DNA from 2 places in the Paenibacillus sp. SER-28 genome. Region 1 is predicted to be linked to the other one. Evidence: riboswitches for the same ligand, from Rfam matches in the RefSeq annotation. Region 1 holds a riboswitch; the other holds the start of a gene.
What was found. Region 1 has a riboswitch for glycine ahead of sdaAB (L-serine ammonia-lyase, iron-sulfur-dependent subunit beta). Riboswitches for the same ligand answer to the same signal wherever they lie in the genome.
Positions count from the first base shown of each region.

Region 2: another riboswitch for glycine. It lies ahead of ACUYLD_RS23270 (alanine/glycine:cation symporter family protein); the one in region 1 lies ahead of sdaAB (L-serine ammonia-lyase, iron-sulfur-dependent subunit beta).

Region 1 covers NZ_JBRECM010000003.1:492,172-496,321, reverse strand. The annotation lists gene ACUYLD_RS12455 (Ig-like domain-containing protein) at 1-879, shown strand, start outside; gene sdaAA (L-serine ammonia-lyase, iron-sulfur-dependent, subunit alpha) at 951-1,850, opposite strand; gene sdaAB (L-serine ammonia-lyase, iron-sulfur-dependent subunit beta) at 1,840-2,529, opposite strand; glycine riboswitch at 2,741-2,856, opposite strand; gene ACUYLD_RS12440 (DUF6359 domain-containing protein) at 3,072-4,150, shown strand, end outside.
Region 2 covers NZ_JBRECM010000014.1:64,135-68,284, forward strand. The annotation lists gene ACUYLD_RS23265 (iron-containing alcohol dehydrogenase) at 1-881, shown strand, start outside; gene ACUYLD_RS23270 (alanine/glycine:cation symporter family protein) at 939-2,357, opposite strand; glycine riboswitch at 2,518-2,612, opposite strand; glycine riboswitch at 2,631-2,707, opposite strand; partial or broken gene ACUYLD_RS23275 (glycoside hydrolase family 1 protein) at 2,876-4,069, opposite strand.

The sequences.
Region 1 (4,150 bases):
GAATGGACTTCAAGCGCAGAAGATATTGCCTCTGTGTCCAAAGGAACGATTACGGGTAAATCCGCTGGTAAAGCGGTTATTACAGCGACCTATAATGGCAAAAAACTGACGATTAACGTGCAAGTAGGCCTTGTAGACCGTCTGGAAACAGACTCGCGTGTAATTGCGCTTGGTGCTCAGGAAACGAAGCAACTGAAAGTAACAGGAGTTAAGAGTGGCGGTACAAAAACAGATGTAACTAAGGACGCCACCTGGACAACTAGCAATGTAAAAGTGGTTGAGGTTAGCGAAGGTTTGATCAAAGCGAATGGTAGCGGTAAGGCAACTGTGACTGCTTCATATGGCAAGCAAAACATTACGTTTACGGTAGAAGTGGACGTAGCGCAAAAGATTGAAGCGGATGCAATTGCATTATCGCTCAAATCTGGAGATCAAAAAACCATCGCGATTGTGGTTAAATCGAGTGATGGTAAAGAAAAGGACGTTACGGCCCAAGCTGAATGGAAAACGTCTAATTATAAGGTAGCCACTGTTAAAAAGGGTCAGGTTACTGCGGTTAGCTACGGTAAAGCTAACATTCAGGCGAAGTTTGGCGGGAAGGTAATTAGTGTACCCGTGGATGTTGATACGCTTAAATACCTGCAAACAGACGAAGTTGCTTTGAATTTGAAGGCAGGACAGCTGGCTAAGGTTACGGCTACAGCCACGTATAAGGATGAGTCGGAGAAGGATGTTTCCAAACCGGCTGTCTGGTCCTCGTCCAGAATTATTGTTGCGACCGTCAAAGACGGTAACATTAAGGCACAGGGCAAGGGTAAAGCTGTAATTACTGTGAAATATGCAGGTAAAATGACGAAGGTACAGGTAACCGTTCAGTAAAAAAGAGAGCAAGCATACGTCCAAGGACGATAGGCTTGCTCTTTTATTTTAAGGAGGCTACCGCTTATAATTTATGACTTATCCTTCTTGGTTGGTGTGTTGCGTGTAAGTGATTCGGTCAAACGCTTGCCAGTCGGCGTCTGGGCCAACCCGCCTTTGGCGGTCTCGCGGTGCTTCGACGGCATCGCACTGCCGACTTCAAGCATCACGTCAATGACTTCGTCAGACGGAATAGCGCTGCGCACACCCGCCAAAGCCATATCTGCTGCGGCAAGTGCAGTCACGGCTCCCAGCCCGTTGCGCACGATGCACGGGATCTCCACGAGTCCGGCGACGGGGTCGCAAATCAGGCCGAGCGTGTTCTTAAGGGCGAGACCCACGGCGTGAACAGCCTGTTCAGGCGTACCACCGCGCAGCTCGACCATAGCGCCAGCGGCCATCCCGATAGCTGAGCCAATCTCAGCCTGACAGCCTCCCTCCGCGCCAGAAATGAAGGAGTTGTTGGCGATCACGTAGCCAATGGCTCCAGCGGCGAATAGGCCGTTCACCATATGCTCATCATCCCAGCCGAACCGTTCCTGCGCACTGATGAATACACCAGGGATAACCCCACATGAGCCTGCGGTAGGCGTGGCGACAATGCGACCCATGGATGCATTAACCTCCGACACGGAGAGGGCATAAGCCATGGCGAGCGCGGAGGCATCACCGGAGCAGGTTTCCCCTGCCCGCAGATACTCGGCTAGGCGCTTGCCGTCACCGCCCGTCAATCCACTGCGGGATACGGTGTCTTGTGTCTGACCGCGATGAACGGCTTCCTTCATGACTTCATAATAATCAGACATTTGGCGAAAGATTTCTTCCTCCGTTGTATTCGTTTCTTGTACCTGCTCTTGAATCATCAAGCGGCCAATCGTGGTGGATTCTTCAGCGCATAAAGCGCTGATCTCATGCAGATGGCTAAACCGCATCGGATTCAGCTCCTTTTTTCAAATTAATCATCTTAATTTCATACATATGAGGTAAAGAACGCAGTTCCGCAATTAGTTCAGCTGGAGCAGAACTGTCCGTTTCAATGGCGGTGAGTGCTTCACCATCCCGGCCCTTGCGATCTACGTGCATATAGGCAATGTTAATGTGAGCCTCGCCCAGCGCTGAAGTTATCGCGCCCAATGTACCGGGCTTATCCGAGTGGAGAAGCACCAGCGTAGGCAGCTCCCCGGTCAGATTGACCCGGAATTCATTCAGTTGCTGGACATGGATGCTGCCGCCGCCGATGGAGGAGCCCAACAGTGTGCGCTGATCCTCGCCCTTCCACAGCTCGAAACGGACAGTGTTCGGATGAGGGGCGGGGAGTCCGCTGACGGCGAATTCCACGGCCATCCCGGCTTGTTCGGCCCACTGCTCGGCATCGGGAATCCGGTGATCGTCCGTATCGTAATTAAGCAGTCCTGCGATGAGCGCCAGATCTGTACCGTGTCCTTTATACGTATCGGCAAAGGAGCCGTATAATGTCATGCGGGCACGGTCAGGCTGCGCTCCGAGCCAGTGCCGGGCAACGCGTGCGAGTCGCACCGCGCCTGCGGTGTGTGAACTGGAAGGTCCGGTCATGGCCGGGCCGATAATGGAAAATACATCTTTGAAACGCATGGTGTGGCCCCCTGTATGTTCTAATACCATACTATATGGTATTTCCGCGTCTTTGCGCGTTTATGACGGTTCCTAATGCTGACGCGCAATGTGAGCACAAAAAAGGACAGGATAAGGAAGTTTCCCTTATCTCTGTCCTCGTTACCTGAGAGTTTCGTGCGGTGTTCTTACCGCCTTACCCCTTGGGTGGCTTGCGCTCTCTCCAGAGTTGCGTCAGATGACGATACATGGACCTGAGAGATTATCCGCCAGCCGGGTGCTGGCGTCTTGCTCCTTCGGTGCCGCCAGAGTGTAGGCTCCCTGGACAGACTCTCCCGTCATCTTCATTCGCGTATACCGTTCTACATGTCTTTCTTAGGGTAATGTATGCCGTGCTCGGTGTCAATCACAGGGTTCGATTTTTACATAAACAGGTGTGTTTCCAATAAAAAAGATTAAAATTTACATAATTATGGATGAAATCAGGAAGGAATTAGAAGATTGGCGGCTAATCTGATAAAGGACAAGTACATTTATGGAAAACATAGGAGGGATATTGACGTATGGTAAAAGGCTTGCGGTTCACAGGTTCACGCTTAAAAGGGATGCTGCATCTAGCAGCAATCGTATCACTGCTGATCGGGATCTTCGTACCATTCGGTCAGGTCAAGGCAGAGGGAGCATTGACAGTAGCCGAAGCACTTCAGGGCCAAAGCAGTGGAGGTACGGTGACGGTGGAAGGCTACATCGTCGGACATGCTACCGGATCGAAAACGACTAACTTTTCTTCTCCGTTCGCGAATGATTTTAACGTACTGATTGCCGATCAGGCAAATGAACGTAATACGTCTAATCTATTGGATGTACAGCTGACTTCAGCGTACAGAGGGCAATTTGGGCTGTCAGGCCATCCTGAGCTGATCGGCAGCAAAATTCGTGTGACGGGTACACTCGGCGCCTACAATAATTTTGGTGGAGTGAAAAGCCCAAGCGCTGTTGAACTGGTGAGCGGAAGCGAGCCGGGGGAACCAGGTGAACCTGGCAACCCGGGTCAACCCGGTACTACATTGCCGGATGGAAAAGGCAAAAAGGTGCTGTTCGATAATACGCACGCACAGACCGCTGGCGCAGCAGATTGGGTCATTGAAGGCGCCTTCTCCGACTTTGCCAATGGACTGCGTAATGTAGGCTTTACGGTAGACCAATTGAATCGTCCCATTCCTTTTACTTATGGAGAGCAGGCCATAACATATGACAAGCTGCGCCAATATGATGTGTTCATTATTGGTGAAGCGAATGTTGCCTTTAAGGCATCCGAGCAGGCTGCTCTGCTGCAATACGTGAATAACGGGGGGAGCGTCTTCTTCATCTCCGATCATTATAATGCGGACCGTAACAAAAACCGTTGGGATTCCTCCGAAGTTATGAATGGCTACCGTCGTGGAGCCTATACTAATCCGGCCAAAGGCATGACTGCAGAAGAAGCTGCATCACCTGCGATGCAAGGATTAACAAGCTCCGATTGGCTGGCGACCAACTTTGGTGTTCGTTTCCGTTATAATGCGCTTGGTGACGTGAATGCTACTGACATTGTAGCCGCAGATCAATCTTTCGGTATTACCAAGGGTGTGCGCTCGATTGC
Region 2 (4,150 bases), on a different contig from region 1:
GAAGCGTTATTGATTGCACCAAAGCCATCGCAGCAGGGGCTAAATATGACGGCGATGTGTGGGATATTATCAACAAAAAGCACATGCCGACCGAGGCTCTACCATTCGGCACCATCCTCACACTCGCCGCCACCGGTTCAGAAATGAATCCGGATTCTGTCATCACCAACTGGGAAACGAACGAAAAATACGTATGGGGCAGCGCGGTGACGCATCCGAAATTTTCGATTCTGGACCCAAAAAACACCTTCTCTGTGCCACGTGATCAGACGGTATATGGCATGGTGGATATGATGAGCCATGTGTTTGAACAGTATTTTCACAATGTTAAAAATACACCGTTGCAAGATCGTATGTGCTTTTCCGTGCTGCAAACCGTGATCGAAACTGCACCTAAACTGCTGGAGGATTTGCACAACTACGAGCATCGTGAAACGATTTTATATGCCGGAACGATTGCTCTTAACGGAACACTACAAATGGGCTACTTCGGGGATTGGGCTTCGCATACGATTGAACATGCATTATCCGCTGTATATGATATTCCTCATGCTGGCGGTCTGGCAATTCTGTTTCCCAACTGGATGAGACATACAGTGGATCAGGATGCTGCACGCATGAAGCGGCTGATGCTCAGCATGTTTGACTTAGACACCGTAGGTAAAACAGATAGAGAAATCGCCTTGGAAGGTATTGACCGTCTTAGTGCATTCTGGACAAGTCTCGGTGCCCCTTCCACCCTGGCCGATTACAATATTAATGATGAGCAATTGGAAAAAATCGCAAACATTGCAGCCCGTGAAATGGAATACGGAGGCTTTGGTAATTATAAAAAGCTGAATCAAGAAGATATTTTAGCTATTTTGCGTGCATCGTTATAACATTCAAAAGGGAGTGTCCTCAAGCCTATGATGGCTGAGGGCACTCCCTTTTGGAATTTATGAATTAACCGTGTGTCCCTTTTCTTCTACTTGAATAGCTGCCCCTACATTGGCACCTGCAAGAATGCCCTTTTTCTTATTAGGATACAGAGAATCCATATAGTTTCGGGTTTCTGCAACTACGATTCCCGATAAGCCAAGCAGTGCAATCAGATTCGGGAAAGCCATCATTGCGTTAAAGATATCTGCCAGCAGCCAAATGGCTTCCAACTTGATGAACGCACCTCCTGCCACAAGTGCGATGAACAAATAACGGTATGGTTTAATCCATTTGACACCCAGTAAATATTCAACACAACGTTCCCCGTAGTAATTCCAGCCCAGTATCGTTGTGAATGCAAATAAAATAAGGCTAATCGTCACGAGTTCTGCACCAGCCGGAAAGGCACTGGAAAACGCATGCTGGGTCATCAGACCTCCATCGTCATTTCCACTCCATATTCCCGTAACCAGCAACGTAAATCCCGTCAGATTACAAATAATCATCGTATCGATAAATACGCCTGTCATGGATATCAACCCTTGTTCTGCAGGCCATTTCGTCTTAGCAGCAGCTGCTGCAATTGGCGCACTTCCCAAACCAGCTTCATTAGCAAAAATACCTCTGGCAACTCCACTTCGCATCGCCAACATAATCGTCGCTCCGGCAAATCCACCCGTTGCAGATGTGGTCGAGAAGGCCCCTTGTAATACTAAAGCAATCGCATGAGGAAGCTCTCCTGCAAACTTAAAGAGTACAATTAAGCAAACTACGATATAGAGCCCCGACATGAATGGAACAATCTTTGTGGATACCTTGGCAATACTTTTGAGTCCTCCAATCGTAACAACAGCCGTTAACACGGAAATAATGATCGCTGTAACTACCGTTGGCACTCCGAAGCTACTTTCCGTCGAAGAAACGATAGCCTTTACTTGCGGAAAAGTACCGATTCCAAATAGGGCTACAAGAACACCAGAAAAGGCAAACAACATCGCCAGCGGCTTGAAACGGCGGCCAAGCCCGTTTTCAATATAATACATCGGGCCACCCGAAAATTGTCCATTCCGGTCTTTAACACGGTATTTAACGGATAATAATCCTTCCGCATATTTGGTTGCCATCCCGAAAAAAGCTGCAACCAGCATCCAGAATAATGAACCGGGCCCACCCAGTTTGATCGCTGTTGCCACGCCGACGATACTTCCTGTACCTACAGTAGCTGCCAGTGCCGTACTCAATGCTCCGAAGCTGCTTACATCTCCGCTACCTTCGTCCGGCGCTTTACCAATTAGCTTGAGCGCCAAAGGCAATCGAATAACCTGGAGCAGCTTCAAACGGATCGTTAGCCACAACCCAGTGCCCATTACAAGAATAAGAAGCGGCGCTCCCCATATCCAGCTGTCAATCGTTTCTAATACATGTACCAAATTCATTTCAACCCGCTCCTCCAGCATATTAGAAAACAAAAAAGAGTCAAATCCGCTGATTCGACTCCTGGAGAGGTTAAAGGCACGAAAAAATACAACCATCTTGTGCAGGTTTCTACCTCTAATAGCTCATAAAAAAGCCTAGGGGCATTCCCTGTCACAGGTTATTCGCGTCTCTGTCCTTTTGCCTGAGAGTTTAAGCAGATGTTTTCTGCGGTGCACCTTCGGCGCCCAATTAAGGGTCTCTCCAGAGTTCTGTCCGTTTACGGTCCCCGCTTGTTGCTGTAACCAGCCTAAGCACCTGAGAGTTTTGCCCCTTCGGTCGGAACTTTCGTTCCATCTCCCGCAAACATCAACCAGACATATGAAATTTTTATTTATTATACAGAAAACTTTCAGCTTATTACAAGTGAAAAGTTTGTGAAGCCCTCTGAAATATTATTATTGTGTCTATCAAAAAAGCGGATACAGCAAATTTCATCCTTAGGATGTCCTCTGCTATACCCGCCCGAGACGATATGGAATTACAATTCTTCACCATTGGTTGCTATCACATTTTTATACCAGTTAAAAGAGTCCTTTTTGGAGCGTTCGAGCGTTCCGTTACCGTCATCATCCAGATCAACGTAAATAAATCCGTAGCGCTTGGACATTTCGGATGTAGACATGCTCACAAGGTCGATAGGGCCCCAGCTGGTGTAACCAACCAGATCAACACCGTCGGCAATCGCTTCCTTCATTTGGGCAATATGCTGACGCAAGTAATCAATGCGATACGTGTCATGCACAGAGCCGTCTTCTTCCACCTTATCATACGCACCCAAACCATTTTCCACGATGAACAGCGGCTTTTGATAGCGGTCATATAACGTGTTCAGCGTAACACGCAGGCCGATCGGATCGATCTGCCAGCCCCAGTCAGAGGACTGTAAATATGGATTTTTCACGCCACCAATCAGGTTTCCTGCTGCTTTCTCACCTTCTGGACCTGCAGATACGGTCAAGGTCATATAGTAGCTAAATGAGATAAAATCAACCGTGTTATTTTTCAATATTTCAGCATCGCCTGGTTCTGTGTGTATTACAACATTATTTTCTTCAAAATAGCGCTTCATGTAATTGGAATATTCCCCACGGGCATGCACATCCGTAAAGAAAAGGTTCATCTGATTTTCATGCTGGGCTTTCAGTATATCCTCTGGGTTACACGTATGTGGATAGCTTTCAATACGTGCCAGCATACAGCCGATTTGTGCGCCCGGGATGATCTCATGTCCCCGTTTGGTCGCCAGTGCACTAGCTACAAATTGATGATGCAATGCTTGATATATCGCTTGTTGTTTGTTTTCTACACGGTCAATAACCACACCGCCACCGGTGAACGGGCTCATGGTCATTACATTGATTTCATTAAAGGTCAGCCAGTATTTTACTTTATCCTTATAGCGTGTAAACACCGTTTCGGCATAATTTACGTAATGCTGTATGACTTCACGACCCAGCCAGCCATTATACTTCTGCGTCAGACCTAGCGGTGTTTCATAATGTGACAATGTTACCAGCGGTTCAATACCATACTTGCGCAGCTCATCAAATACATTGTCGTAGAATTGCAATCCTGCTTCATTCGGCTCGGCATCATAGCCATTCGGGAAAATCCGCGACCAGTAGATGGACATACGGAATACTTTAAAGCCCATTTCAGCGAACAATGCAACCTAACGATAACCGTTCTCCTTTGAAATGCATTGACAGATACCTTAGAATAGACGTAATGCCTTCATAAGCATCCTAATCGT